3 regions of the Microbulbifer elongatus genome follow, and region 3 is predicted to be linked to each of the others. Evidence: predicted binding sites of a transcription regulator. Region 3 holds the regulator's gene; each other region holds the start of a gene.
What was found. The regulator PhoB, encoded in region 3, activates phosphate uptake and scavenging genes when phosphate is short. The targets are predictions, from matches to a motif close to TGTCATAAANNTGTAACA.
Positions count from the first base shown of each region.

Region 1: ppk1 (polyphosphate kinase 1) is a predicted target of PhoB. The motif match lies at 1,484-1,501, and genes of this name have one in related genera.
Region 2: LRR79_RS11065 (porin) is a predicted target of PhoB. The motif match lies at 2,279-2,296, and genes of this name have one in related genera.

Region 1 is NZ_CP088953.1:1,459,808-1,464,702, reverse strand. It holds gene ppk1 (polyphosphate kinase 1) at 1-1,335, opposite strand, end outside; gene LRR79_RS05870 (Ppx/GppA phosphatase family protein) at 1,511-3,013, shown strand; gene LRR79_RS17290 (protein adenylyltransferase SelO family protein) at 3,010-3,393, shown strand; gene LRR79_RS05860 (DUF2147 domain-containing protein) at 3,469-3,882, shown strand; gene LRR79_RS05855 (Lcl C-terminal domain-containing protein) at 3,918-4,895, opposite strand, start outside.
Region 2 is NZ_CP088953.1:2,705,691-2,710,585, forward strand. It holds gene LRR79_RS11060 (M16 family metallopeptidase) at 1-1,054, opposite strand, end outside; gene LRR79_RS11065 (porin) at 1,275-2,207, opposite strand; gene LRR79_RS11070 (DNA internalization-related competence protein ComEC/Rec2) at 2,557-4,895, shown strand, end outside.
Region 3 is NZ_CP088953.1:835,712-840,606, forward strand. It holds gene traF (conjugal transfer protein TraF) at 60-1,253, shown strand; gene phoR (phosphate regulon sensor histidine kinase PhoR) at 1,319-2,638, opposite strand; gene phoB (phosphate regulon transcriptional regulator PhoB) at 2,864-3,568, opposite strand; gene ubiA (4-hydroxybenzoate octaprenyltransferase) at 3,699-4,598, opposite strand; gene LRR79_RS03435 (chorismate--pyruvate lyase family protein) at 4,628-4,895, opposite strand, start outside.

The sequences.
Region 1 (4,895 bases), 620 kb from region 3:
ACGATCGCGCCCGTTCTCTTCACGCACGATGGAAATCAACTTGCAGTGCACCTTCAATCCCGGCACCCCGTAGATCACCTCCACCCCGGCATCGCTCAGTTCGTTGGACCAGTGAATATTCGCCTGCTCGTCGAAGCGCGCCTGTAATTCCACCACCGCGGTCACCTGTTTCTGGTTGCGCACCGCATTGACCAGCGCCGCCACCACACGGGAATTTTTGGCCACCCGGTACAGATTGATGCGGATCTCCCGCACCTTGGGGTCGATGGCGGCCGAGGCCAGCAACTTGGTGATTACCCGGAAGTCGTGATAGGGGTAATAGCAGAGCCGGTCTTTCTCATTGAGCCAGTCGAAAATATTGGCACTGTCCGGCAGTGTCGGCAAAGGCTTGATCGCGCGATAGGTATGTTGCTTGCTGTCCGCCGGAAAGCTCATGAAGTCTTTGGAGTTGTGGTAGCGGCCGCCGGGCGTATAGCTGTCGTAACGGCCCATCTTGAGCTTTTTCTTGATCAGCTGCAGCAGCACTTCCGGCATGGTGGAGTCATACACCAGGCGTACCGGTTCAGCCTGCTTGCGCTTTTTGAGTGACTTGGCCACCCGGTCGACAATGTTCTGGGTAACATGCTCACCGAGTTCCAGCTCTGCATCGCGACTGATTTTAAATGTGTACGCTGCCGCCTTTTCGATGGGCAGCACATTGCGAAACACATCCACCAGACAGGCGCGGATGACATTGTCGAGCACGATATACACTTTCTCGTGCTTTTTTTCCCGGTGGGGAATGGCGATGAAACGGGGCAGAATATCCGTCGGAATTTCCAAGGCGGCAAAGCGCAGACTACCGTCTTCAAGCTCCAGATAAATTCCGAAGTAAATACTCGCTTCATTCAGCAACGGCATGGTGTCCCGGTCGTCGATGAAAAAGGGTTCGAGCTCCGGCAACACCTCCCGATGGAAATACTCTTCCACATACTCGCGCTGACCATCGGTTAGCTGGCGCTCATTGATCAGATGGATATTGTGCTTGCCCAGATCTTTAAGCACCTTGGTGTAGGCATTACCGAAGCGCGCCTGCAGCCGCAATACCTTCTCGTTGATATTGCCCAGCAGCTCAGAAAATTCCTCTTTCTTTTTACTGCCCTTGGTAAAAGTGGCGAGGCGGCGGACATCGGCGACCCGAACCCGGTAGAATTCGTCCAGATTGTTGGAGAAGATGCCCAGGAAACGTACCCGCTCGATCATGGGCACGCTCTCGTCTTCCACCTCCTGCAGTACGCGGGCGTTAAAAGACAACCAGCTGAGTTCTTTGGGATAGACCGGAATATCGTTTGCCATACTCTCTACTGCTGTTTCGGTGGAGGGCGCATCAGCGCTGCCGTGTGCTTTGGCGGTCAAGCCTACCGGCAGCGCGTATTTATTCGGTTTCAATTGTGTGAACGTCCATTGAATCCATAGTTCAGAACGGCACATTTTGCTACATTTTTGTTACAGTGATTTGACAACGAAAACCATGACAACAGAGCCCACAACCGCCACTGCGCAGGAAGGTCCGAACGAACGCTACGCCGCACTGGATCTTGGATCCAACAGCTTCCACCTGTTGCTGGCAGAATTTCGCGATCAGCGCATGGTGCGCCTGCACACAGACCGCGCCATGGTAAGACTGGCGGAGGGGTTGGACGCCGAGCGCAATCTCGATCCCGTGGTCGCCGAGCGCGCACTGGAGGCCCTGCGGCGTTTCGCACCGGTCATCCAGGATCTGCCCCTCGACAGTGTGCGCGTCGTTGGCACCAACACCCTGCGTGCGGCCAGCACCCGCGCCGATGGTTTCCTCGAATCCGCCGAGGCCATCCTCGGTGCCCCCATCGAGATTATTTCCGGCATTGAGGAAGCGCGCCTGATCTACTCCGGTGTGATGGCGGCGGCAGTAGGCCCCACGCGGTTGCGCTGCGTCATCGACATTGGCGGCGGTTCCACCGAACTGGTACGCGGTCTAGAAACGCCGCGACAGCTGCAGAGTGTCGGCATGGGTTGTGTGGCGTTTAACCGGCGTTTTTTTGACAGTGGCAAAATCGACAACGGCAAACACAACAACTTTGTGCGCGCCCGACGCGCAGCCCAGGCAGAGCTGCAGGAACTACAACACATGGCGGACGACGCACTGGTGGTGGGAGCATCCGGTACCGTCAAATCGGTCGCCCGGGTACTCAACGATGGCGAGCTGCTGCCGATTCTGCGGGAGGATATTGACGCCCTGGCGGACAAGGTCGCACGCTTCAAAACCGTTGACGCGATCGAGCTGCCCCATCTCGACCCGGAGCGCCGCCCCGTGTTTGCCGCCGGCCTCGCCATCCTGCATGGCATTTTCCGTGAACTGGATATTCAGGAAATGCACATCTCTCCCTATGCGATCCGCGAGGGGATCGTGCACGACCTCGCCGGTCGCGCCGCCGGTGGCGATCGCCGCGCGGACACCGTCGCCAACCTGATGGAGCGCGGTGAAATCGATCGCGAGCAGGCAAGGCGTGTGGCTCATACCGCGTTGCAATTTTTTGGCCAGCTCAACCCACATGCGTTGCTCGGCCAGCGTCGCCTGCTGCAGTGGGCCGCAGATCTGCACGAGATCGGACTGTCGCTGTCCCACAGCAGCTTCCGCAAACTGGGTGCCTACATGATCGAACACGCGGATATGGCGGGCTTCAGCAAAAGCGAACAGGAAAATCTCGCCTACCTGGTGCGCAACCAACGCGGCGACATCAAATCCGTACAGGAGCACTACGGATTTCACCCCAATAACGACCTGCTCCTGTGCCTGCGTCTGGCTTGCATCGTGCACAGGGATCACGTGGACCGGGCCATTGATGGCCTGCACCTGTCTGCGGAAGGGCCCGGTTACCGGCTACAGGCACCTGGCGACTGGCTGTATCAGTTTCCCGCTATCGAGGACCTGCTGTATATGGAAATCGATTGCTGGGAAAGCAAAAACATCAAACTGACCCTGAGTTCCCCGTGACGACAGGGACCCCGCTGAGCAGGTTGCACCTGCACCACCACTACGCTGACCTGGGTCCGGAACTCGGCGCCCCCACGGCGGTGAACGCTGGGCTACACCTGAAAGGCGCAGGCAAACCCCCCTATTCCCGTTTCGGGGATGGGCGCGCCGTTCTGCGTTCCACCATCCGCGAGTATCTCGCCGGCGAAGCCCTCACCGCACTCGGTATTCGTAGCACCCGCGCCCTCAGTATCGCGGGCAGTAGTGAGCCCGTCGCCCGGGAGACCATGGAAGCGGGCAAGGTGGACTACACACGGTTTTTCCGTGCACTGTTCCGTTGTGTGGTGCGCTGTCGGGAAGAAGTACTCATCACCCATGGCAAGCCGGAACATCTACACTAAAGTTGAAGTCCCAATGCTGATGTGACCACAAAAAATGTTATGGTCACACTCCGATCAATAGCGATGGATCTCCCCATGAAGACACTGATTACTGCTGTTAGCGCCCTGCTTCTCTCCACCCAGCTGGCCTTTGCCGACGTGGTCGGTCGCTGGACCACCATTGACGATGAAACCGGCCAGAAAAAGTCGGTGGTGGAAATCTACGAACAGGGTGGCAAATACTACGGCAAGGTGGTGGACCTGCTGATGAAGCCGGATGACACCGTCTGTGAAGCCTGCCCGGGCCCCAACAAGGGCAAGAAAATTGTCGGCATGAATGTGATCACCGATATGGTGAAAAAAGGCAATGTGTACGAAGGCGGTCAGATTCTCGACCCGGCCAAGGGCAAAGTCTATGACTGCAAGATGTGGGAAGAAAACGGCAACCTGAAGGTACGCGGCTACCTGGGCTTCTTCTACCGTACCCAGACCTGGTATCCGGCGAAGTAGCCCCGGATTCTCCAAACCAGGCACCTTGGCGATTTTTACCGGGCGTCGCGCACCAGGCGGATTGCTTTGGGTTTTTCCCGCTCACCGTAGGTGAGCGCACCCGTGGCGAAATCCACATACCAGGAATAATGGGTATGAAAATTCGACGGTGATGACGACCAGACATCCTGTGCGGCGTTCGGGAAAAGTCCGCGATTGATCGCGGGGCCGGCACACTGCAGTTCGAGTAAGCTGCCCAGCTCGCGGATATTCGGCAGACGCCAATCGTCGTCGCCAGAGGCCGCGCCCTTCTTGTCGAGTGCCGTTGCATACGTCAGGGCTTCGGCCCAGTTGAGCGCCAGGGGTTCGCCCTGGTCGCAGGCTTCTCCCGCAACACCTTCCATACAGGCGCGCCAGATCAGGCCGGTTTCAGTGTCGGCCACGGAACCGTCTTCCTGTAGCCGATAGCGGGAAGTGGGGGCCGAGGAAGGAATCTGTTCGCGGTTACAGCCCTGAGCGGCCGACAGCGCCGGCACCGGAGCTGGATTGATGGCGTTTCCCCCTGGCTTCTCCGCCCAATCCCTGACCAGCCTGAGATGGTGGCCGTTGTTCCGAGGCATAGGCGCGGAGTAGCCGAACTGAAAATTCACCGCCCAGGCTCTCTGCTGCAATTCGGCGTCTGGCGAATGGCTCCAGTAAAAACCCACTTTGGTATTGGGAAAGTAGTGGGTGTCGATGGCGGGCGCACTGCGCCCGAAGTGCACCAGGCCGGAAAGCTCATCCATGGTCGGCACACGCCAGTCGTCAAAGCCGCACAGGCCGCGCCGGTTGGTGCGGCTGACGTATTCCTCAATATTGCAATAGGTGGCCGGCTGGCCTGCCACATAGCCGGTGCACTGGGCATAGCGGCTGTTCCAGTCGCCGATGGCGCCGCCATTGGCGCTTTTGTCCGGGTTGTACCAGGTGAACACATCGTCGGCGTCGTGGCGTCCGCGGTTGCCGTGGACGCCGTCCCCCGGCTGCTTGACTTCCCA
Region 2 (4,895 bases), 1.9 Mb from region 3:
CGGCGCGACCGGTTTGTACCAGGCGCTGATACAGCATGGAATCCTGGCCCTGACCGAGAATCGCGGCGGCGGCATCCAGTGCCGGCTCGTCCTCATGGCCGTAGTAAACCGTAGGTACCATCATCGCCAGAGCGGGAAGATGGATATTGTCTTCCAGGGTGACGTAGCGGTCCGCGTCGAGTTTGGCCGGTTGTTTCGGCAGGTTTTCCACTTCCGGGCCGGCGGGGATGGGGCCGAAGTACTTGGCCACCCATTCCAGGGTTTTGGCTTTGTCCACGTCACCACCGATGGTGAGCACGGCGTTATTGGGACCATACCAGCGCAGGAAGAAGCGTTTCAGGTCGTTGAGGTCGGCGCGATCGAGATCCTCCATCCAGCCGATCACCGGCCAGGAGTAGGGGTGACCATCCGGGTAGGTGGTGGCATACATGGTTTCCAGGGCGCGGCCGTAAGGGCGGTTGTCCACCCGTTGACCACGCTCGTTCTTTACCGTTGCGCGCTGGACTTCAAACTTTTCCTGTGTGACCGCGTCGAGGAATACTCCCATGCGGTCGGATTCAAGCCAGAGTACCGTCTCCAGTTGATTGGCGGGTACTGTCTGGTAGTAATTGGTACGGTCTGTGTTGGTGGTGCCATTCATGCTGCCACCGGCTTCAGTGATGATGCGGAAGTGTTCCTCGTCCGCCACATTGACCGAGCCCTGGAACATCATGTGCTCGAAAAAGTGGGCGAAGCCGGAGCGGCCGGGATCTTCCCGGTTGGAGCCTACATGGTAGGTGACGTCTACGTGCACCAGAGGGTCTGAATGGTCTTCGTGCAAGACTATCGTCAAACCGTTGTCGAGTTTGTATTTGCTGTACGGGATGGCGATCTCGGCACCATCGCCATCAAAGGTTTCCACCAGGGTAATACCGGCGGGCAAGCTGGCCTGTTGAGCCGACTCCGGAGAAGCTTCGCTGGTGGCGGAGGTCTGCGGGGATACAGGATCGGTGCCCTTGCTGCAGGCTACCAGAAGTGCGGATGCGAAAATCAGTGCGATTTTTGTGCGATGCATGATGGTAGGAGACCTTTTTATTTTCAGAATCTCCGATCCTAGCACAGCCGGCGGAATGTGCCCGACCGATACCGGTGTAACCCCGGTGTCCCCGGTTGCGTGACGCGCTATTCTTCAGTTGGAACGCAACAAAAGGGGCACTACCGGTCGGTAGTACCCCTTTTGCGTGGCGGTGGGCATGGAAGCGGTATGGCGCCTCACAACATGCCTGATTGCTGAATTAGAATTTGAACTCTGTGCCTACGCCTACGTAGCTGCGCGCATAATTATCTGCGGCAGTTTCATCGGTGTAGAAAGTAAATACCTTGGCAGCTTTGGACAGCTTGTAGTCCAGTCCAAGGCTGAATGTTTCGCCATCGGTCTTTACGATATCAGACTGGCCGTACTGTGCCTTCGCGGTCCAGTTATTGATTTTGTAAGCGACAGAGGTCATCCATCCGTCCTGCTTACTGTTGTCTGCTCTTTCCTGCTCTTCGTAAAGCCCGCCGACCTGCACATTACCAAAGTTGTACTGCGCAACCATACGCGCAACATTCCAGTCATTGGCCTCTACATCCATGTCATAGGCGTAGGCCAGGTAGACACCGTTGTTATCGTACGCAAATGCAACGGAAGTACCGTTGTCGCGGGTGTCGATCAGTGCGCCCTCGTCGTCCAGAATTTCTGCGTCCTTGTTGCTGATGTAAGCTGCCGCTACATGGAAGCCACCAAAGGATGGGGTGGTGTATTGCAGATTGTTGGATTCGCGGTTGTCGCTTTTGGTGATCAGGCTTTTAATATCGCCTTCCAGGTCGTTGAACAGATCTACTTTCTTCTGTGCAATCTTCAACGGCGTATCGAATTTACCGCCGATGACCTGGCCGAAGCCGCCTTCGAGCCCGGCAAAAATATTGCGTTGAGTGAAGGTGTCACCTTCGCCATCCATGTTGACCTGGTATTCCATTTTGTAGATGCCCTTGATACCACTGTCCAGGGGCAGCTCGCCTTTTACACCGAGGCGAGAGGCATTGCTTTTTACGTCGGTCGTTGCGCCGTCACCTTCGTCGTTGGACTGAAAGGACGCGTTGGCTTTACCGTAAAAGCCAAAGATTTCCGCGTTGGCGAAAGAGGGAAGTACTGCAACCAGCGCGAGCGACATGGCGGTCTTTTTCATGGGGGCTCTCGTAATGTTTGTTAAAAATGAACGCTGTGTGTTCTTGAGTTGCGCGCAGTTTGCTGCGGAAATGTTACAAACATGTGAAAGATGAAGATAAAGTGAATAAATTGTTACGCGGCCGCTTCAGCTCTGACAGGTGTGTCAGGTAAACCGGGCTGAGTGAGGGGCTTTTTCTCAGGGATAGAGGGTATGAGCAGGAGAGCTTGTATGGCGCATGGGTGGCGCGGGTATGCCAGTGATAGGGGCTAAGTCAGGCGGCCGCCCGAAAATATTGCCGGGCCTATGGATCTGTGCCGCAGGTATTGGGCAGGTGGCCTTCTGGCCTGTTTTACCGGGAAGCCGGGAAGTGGCCGGCACAATACTGCTGTGCCTGCTCGGCGCCACTTTGCTGTTGACCGTGACCGGTGTCTGGCGTCGCGCAGCGGGCTGCTGGGCCGGACTGTCTCTGTCGTTCCTCCTTGGTACCTTTTGGGCACTCTGGTGCAATCACCAGGCGCTGGAGCAGCGCCTTCCACCGCAGTTGCACGGCACTGATCACACTCTGGTGCTGGAAGTGGTGTCCTTGCCGCAAAGTGCACCGGCTGTCTCTTTTTTCGGCAGACCGTCACTGTCCGCCAACGGCTATCTCGACGCCCGTTTCCGCGCCCGTGTTATCGACGGGGCAGACGCCCGCTTTGTCGATCGCACGCTGCAGCTTGGTTGGTACCGCATGACCCCGGCGGAGGCCGAGCGCCTGCAGGCGGGCAGTCGCTGGCGGATGCGGGTGCGGGTGAAGGAACCGCGCGGCAGTATCAACCCTCACACCTTTGACTACGCGGCCTGGTTACTGGAGCAGGGGGTTTTTGCCACGGGGTATGTACGCGATCGCGATCTGCAGCCGGCGCTTATGGCGAGTGGCCATGGCATCGATCGCCTGCGGGAGGGCTTGCGTCGCCAGTTGAAGGCAGAGGTGTCGGGGCAGCCGCGGTATCCTCAGGCACCGCTGCTGAGCGCACTGCTTCTCGGCGACCGTGGTGGTATCTCGGAGAAAACGCGCAGGCTGCTGCAGAGCACCGGAACGGCACATCTTCTGGCGATTTCCGGGCTGCATGTGGGGATGGTTGCCGGCTGCTTCTTTGTGCTGGGCGGTATATTCGGACGTTCCGTGGGGGTATTCGGCGGGCGGTGGTCCGGAAACCCGCTGTATCTGGCCGGCGCTGCGGGTGCGCTCGGGGCGCTGTCCTACACCCTGATCAGCGGTGCCCCCCTGTCTGCCCAGCGGGCACTGTTGATGTCGCTGGTCGCGCTGGCGGCTGTGGTGCTGCGGCGGCGGTTCGATGGGCAGCTGGGGTTGGCTCTTGCGCTCTGTGGCATCCTGTTCTGGCAGCCCCTGGCGGTATTGAATGCGGGGTTCTGGCTGTCGTTTGTCGCCGTCGCCGCCCTGTTGTTGCGTTTTCAGGGGCGGGTAGGGGCTGCGGCGGTGGATGAGGTCGCGGCGCCAGTGGGGGGCTGGTTGTTAAACGCGGTGCGCAGCCAGTGGGCCATTATGATCGGTTTGCTGGTCCCCTCAGTGCTGATTTTTCACGGCGTAAGCCTCACCGGACTCGCCGTGAACCTGATCGCGATTCCGTGGGTCGGGTTGACCATTTTGCCGCTGATACTATTGGGTGCGCTGTGCCCGTTCGCGCCCCTGACGAGTAGCCTGTGGACCCTTGCAGATCTGCAGCTGGGCTGGCTGCTGCGCTTTCTCGAAACCACCAATCAGTTGGCACCCGGTTGGCATGGGCTGCCGGTGCCCGGGGGCTGGGTACTGTTGTTGCTCGCGTTTGCCGGGCTGCTGCTGATCATGCCCCGGGGTATCCCCGGGCGAGGGTTGGGCTGGCTGCTGGTTCCGGTGGTTGCGCTGGGAGGCACTGGCTGGCAGCGGCCGCTGCCAGATTCGTTTGAGCTGACCGTTCTGGATGTAGGGCAGGGGTTGGCGGTATCGATGACCACGGCCGAGCGCACCCTCATCTTCGATACCGGCGCGAGTACCGCCAGTGGCTGGAGTGCGGGGGGGAGCATTGTCGCTCCTTACCTTCAGGCGCAGGGGCGCCAGCTGGTGGATGCAGTGATTGTCAGCCACGGGGACCGGGATCATGCCGGTGGACTGCGCGGGGTGCTGGAACAGTTATCGGTGGTGAACCTGGTGGCGCCCGGTCACCTTGCAAAGCGTCTGTCGACCCACATAGATTCCCACCAGTGTGTCGCCGGGCGCGTCGCCAGCTACGGCGACCTCTCCATCCGCTGGTTGTGGCCGCGCTCCACGGCAGTGAATGGCGAGGAAAATGATCACAGTTGCGTGGGCCTGTTGCAGTGGAATCAGGTGCGTATCCTACTGACGGGGGATATTCCCGGTCAGGTGGAAGCACAATTGGCTGAAATGTACCCGCACATGGCGCCCGTCGATGTGCTGCTCGCCCCCCACCACGGCTCGCGTACATCGTCTTCTGCCGCGCTGGTGGCATGGGCGCAGCCGGCCCGTGTCGTGTTCAGTGCCGGCTACAGGCACCGCTTTGGCCATCCGCACCCGGAGGTGTCTGCCAGATACCGGGACGCGGGCGCGACCCTGTTCAACACTGCGGATGATGGGGCCATTCAGTTTCGCTGGGAGGGGGGTGGCGCGCCGGAAATCGCGCGCGCGCGTGATGGCGGCCGCTTTTGGTA
Region 3 (4,895 bases):
ACATGCACAACGGGCATAAAAGCAAAACTTCTGACTGCGCGCCGAAAGGTGCGATGACTATGAAACGATTACTACTGGGGGCTTCGATGAAAAAGTGGACAAAAAACCGACTGGCCGGCGCACTCACTGCCACGGCGATGCTGAGCGCAACGCCGGTTGCCGCGGAAGTCTTTTCCGGGCGCGGCAGCGCCATGGCCGGTGCCGGTGTGGCCGGGGGCGATTACACCTACAGCGCGCTGATCAATCCCGCAACCGCGACGAATTTCGGCGAGAGTGATGACTTTGCACTGACCTTTGACTTCGGCCTGATCGCCAATGATCAGAACGACTTTATCGATACCAGCGAAGATCTTACCGATTTTATCGATGCGCTGGATGGCTTCACCGCCAACCAGGACGACGCCGACTACATCCTCGAGCAGCTGCGGTTGCTCGATGACGGCCGTCTCACCGCGGACGCCGCCGCGCAACTGACCGTTGCCATTCCCAACAGCGTTGCCTCCGGCCTGCTGTTTGTTCGTCAGTCCGCGTTTATTGCCACCGATGTACAGCTGGCAGACGGGGATATTGCACTGCTGGAAAACTTCGGCGAGCAGATATTCGATGAGGATGACCTGGAAACCGCAGCCGGCGCTTTCGGTTACTCCATGCAGGAAATTGGCTTCGCCGCCGCGCGCAACTTTACCTTCAAGGAATATCAGGTATCCCTCGGCGTAACGCCCAAGTACCAGCGGGTTGAGTCCATCGAGTACATCGAAACCATCGCCAACTTCGACAGCGACGATTTCGAGGTGGATGACTACACTCTGGAGCACACCAACTTCAACCTGGATCTGGGAGCCACGATCAATTTCGGCCAGCTGCAGGGCGGTGTTTCCCTGCGCAATGCCATCGCCCAGGAATACGACACCGTTCAGGGTGGTGTGGAGATCCAGCTGGATCCGCAGCTGACCGCGGGTGTGGGATATACCGGCGAGGTGTTCACTTTGCTGGCGGATGCCGATCTGAATGCGGTGGAGCTGTTCGACGGCGCCGGTGAAGTGCAGGTAGTGCGTCTGGGCGCGGAAGCGGATCTGTTTGACTGGGCCCAGCTGCGCGTGGGTTACCGCCACGATATCAAGGGCACCTACGATGGCGCACTGACTGCCGGTATCGGCTTTAGCCCGTTTGACGTGGTGCACTTCCACCTGTCGGCAATCAAATCCTCTGAAGACACACTGGGGATGGCACTGCAGTTTGGTCTCGAACTGTAGAGTCCGAGTACCGGGCAGGTTGAAACAGAAAAGGGGCCCGAGGGCCCCTTTTCTGTTTCTTAACTTCAGCTCGCTTCAGAACTGGTCTGGGTCAGTTTCTGGGTCGGGAAATTCAGGGTGAAGGTACTGCCGCGCCCGGGCACACTGGTCACCGTCATATTGGCGCTGTGGCGCAGTAACACGTGTTTGACGATGGCGAGGCCCAGGCCGGTGCCGCCACTTTCCCGGGAGCGGCCGGCATCCACCCGGTAAAAGCGTTCGGTCAGGCGGGGAATATGCATGGGATCGATACCGATACCCGCATCTTTTACGGAGAAATGCCCGCCGTTGCCATCGGTATGCCAGCGCATCTCGATCGGGCCGCCGTCCGGACTGTACTTCACCGCGTTGAACGCTAGGTTGGCAAAGGCGCTGTGCAGTTCACCGGCATCACCGGTAATCGTACAGTCTTCTTCACAGGCCACGGAAATTTCATGGCGCTCACCACTCAGTGAACGCGCCTCCCCGGCCACCCGTTCCATCAGCTCCCGCACGGAAACCCGATCTCGTCCGCTGTCGCGCTCGGATGTCTCCAGCCGCGCCAGCAGCAACAGGTCGTTGACCAGGCTGGTCATGCGCACCGTCTGGTCACTCATCTGCCCCAAAGGCCGCTCCCAATTCCGCGGCGCCTGGCCGCTGGCCTGCAGTGTCTCCAGATAGCCGGCGATCACCGTCAGTGGCGTGCGCAGCTCGTGGGATACGTTGGCGACAAAATCCCGACGCATCTGCTCCAGATTATGCAGCCGGGTAATATCCCGCACGATCACCAGCGCTTCATCCTGACCGAAGCGCGTCACCTCCATCTGCAGAATGCGCGTATCATCTCCCGGCGCCGGCAGGGTAATCGGTTGCGGGTTGGTCTCCTTACCGCCGCCCATGCGCTCATACATATGCTCCACAAAGCGCGGATCACGTACGAAATTGACCAGCGGCTGACCCGCGTCGTCCCCCTGCAGGCGCAGCATCTGCCCCGCCGCCGGGTTCCACCAGGCCAGGTTGCCCTCATCCTCCAGCGCCACGATACCCTCGCGCAGTGCACTGGTACTGTCCTGCACCCGCCGCAGCATTGCGTGCAGCTTCTGCTTTTCTCGGCGGTGGCGGCGCTGCATGCGGTAGAAATCGTCGGTGATATCTCCCCACACGCCAAAATTGGTTGGCGCCGGGCCACGACGGCCGTTGGCGAGCCAGCGGTCAAATTGATTCTGCTGCCACAGCAGCCAGAAAACATAGGCGGCCAGACCGGCGCACAGTGCCAGCCACCAGTGGCCGCTGGCAAAACCAAGAATGGTGGTGCCCAGGGCGATAATGATAAAGCGGGATAACTCGCCAATACTGCGATCGAGCATGATGGTTCGGCCATCTATTTGGGGTAGGTAAACCTGATATTTGAAAAACTACCGAGGTTCAAAGCGAAGGTCGAGTGCCGGGTAAGGGTTTTTGAAAGCGTCGGCGACATGGACGTCGCCGACGCAGCGTACAGGGACGTATTTACAGCGGTTTCAAAAACCCTTACCCGGTGCTCGACCGCCACAGGACCCGCTACGGAGCCCTCTACAATTCTTGGGTGTAGGTTACACCCTTTCAGCGGTCTGTACAGAAAAGCGGTAGCCGGTGCCGCGCACGGTCTGGATGTAGCGCTCGTGGCCATCCACAGTAAGGGCCTTGCGCAGGCGGCGAATGTGAACATCCACGGTGCGCTCTTCCACATACACGTTGCCACCCCACACGTGGTCCAGCAACTGGGTACGGGTATAAGCGCGCTCCTGATGGCTCAGGAAAAACGTCAGCAGGCGGAACTCCGTTGGCCCCATATCAACCGGATTGCCATTGATGGTCACCCGGTGGCTGATCGGATCCAGCACCAGGCCACCCGCCGTCAGCGGCTCCTCCGGCGTGCTCGGGCCCGCGCGGCGCAACACCGCCTTCAGGCGTGCAACCAGTTCGCGGGGTGAAAACGGCTTGGTAATGTAATCGTCCGCACCGGTCTCGAGACCCTTGATCTTGTGGTCTTCCTCACCCTTGGCGGTGAGCATAATGATAGGCAGGGAAGAGGTCAGTTCATCCCGCTTCAGGCGGCGGGCCAGCTCCACACCGGAAACATCCGGCAGCATCCAGTCCAGCAGAATCAGATCCGGTTTCTCATCGATTACCAGCGCGTGGGCCGCCTGAGCGTTTTCCGCCTCGAGACAACGATAATCCGCCATCTCCAGTGCCACCCGTAACATATCCCGCACCGGGGCTTCGTCGTCGACTATGAGGATCGTTTTGCTGTGCATCGGCCTGCCATACCCTAACTGAAGTGTTTGTCACTTAACTGACTATTCTAGAGTGGCCATTTAACGTCACTTTGGTGACAAAAATATGACAGCCGTACGGGAAGCCTGGCCTGCACGGCGCTCCGTGCGCCTAGTTCCACAGATAATGAGAAAAAATACCCAGGAAAATCGCCATTCCGACCCAGTTGTTGTTCAGGAAGGCCCTGAAGCAGGCTTCTCGTTGCCGTTCGCGAATCAGCCACTGCTGGTAGCAAAACAGCCCGGCAGCGACCGCAACACCGCCGTAATACAGAGGGCCCATATCCGCGCGCCCTCCGAGCATCAACAGAGCGAGGATCACCATGCCCTGCAGGCAGCCGGTCATCACCCGGTCCATGTCTCCGAACAGAATGGCGGTGGATTTCACCCCGATCTTCAGGTCGTCATCCCGGTCCACCATGGCGTAGAAGGTATCGTAGGCCACGGTCCACAGAAGGTTCGCGGTAAACAGTACCCAGGCCACCGCCGGCACTTGATTGGTGACTGCGGCAAAGGCCATGGGAATACCCATGCTGAACGCTGACCCCAGTACCACCTGTGGCAGGTGGGTATAGCGCTTGGCGAAGGGGTAACAGAAGGCGAGCGCCAGTGCGGGTAGCGATAACAGAACGGTGAGTCTGTTGGTGGTGAGGACCAGCAGGAACGCCAGCAGCATCAGGCTGGCGAACAGAATAATCGCACCTCTGGGGGTGGCGGCGCCGGTGGCCAAGGGGCGCTGGTTGGTGCGCTTTACATGGCCGTCGATATTGCGGTCGGCAAAGTCGTTGATGGCGCAGCCGGCGGCGCGGGTCAGAATCACACCGAGAGTAAACACCACAAACAGGTGCAGCCCGGGCCAGCCTTCAGCGGCGATCCACAGGGCGGCCCAGGTGGGCCAGAGCAGCAGCAGGGAACCAATGGGCCTGTCGAGCCGTGCCAGTTGCCAGTAGGGCTGCACACTGGGCCAGTGCTGCGCGAATCGCTGTTGAAGCTGTTGGCGAATGGCTTGCATGGTGTTTCCCGTATTCTTTCCTTGCGGATTCAGGTGAGTGGCGGTTTGTGGGGATTGAACCCGCTGAGGAAGGTCTCTGCAACCAGCAGGGGTTTGTCGTGCAGCCAGAAGGTGGAGCGGCGGCCCCAGGCGCGGGTGTCGCTCTGGTTCAGCTCGGCCAGCTGGCACTGGGGGTTGCGTTTGAGCTGGTTGAGGACGATGGGGCCACGGCGGATGTCCGGCTGGCTGAACAGGAGTTCGCCGAGGGGACGGTTGTCGAGGCTGCGCAGGTAGCGGGATTTGCCGGCGAGGGTGCGC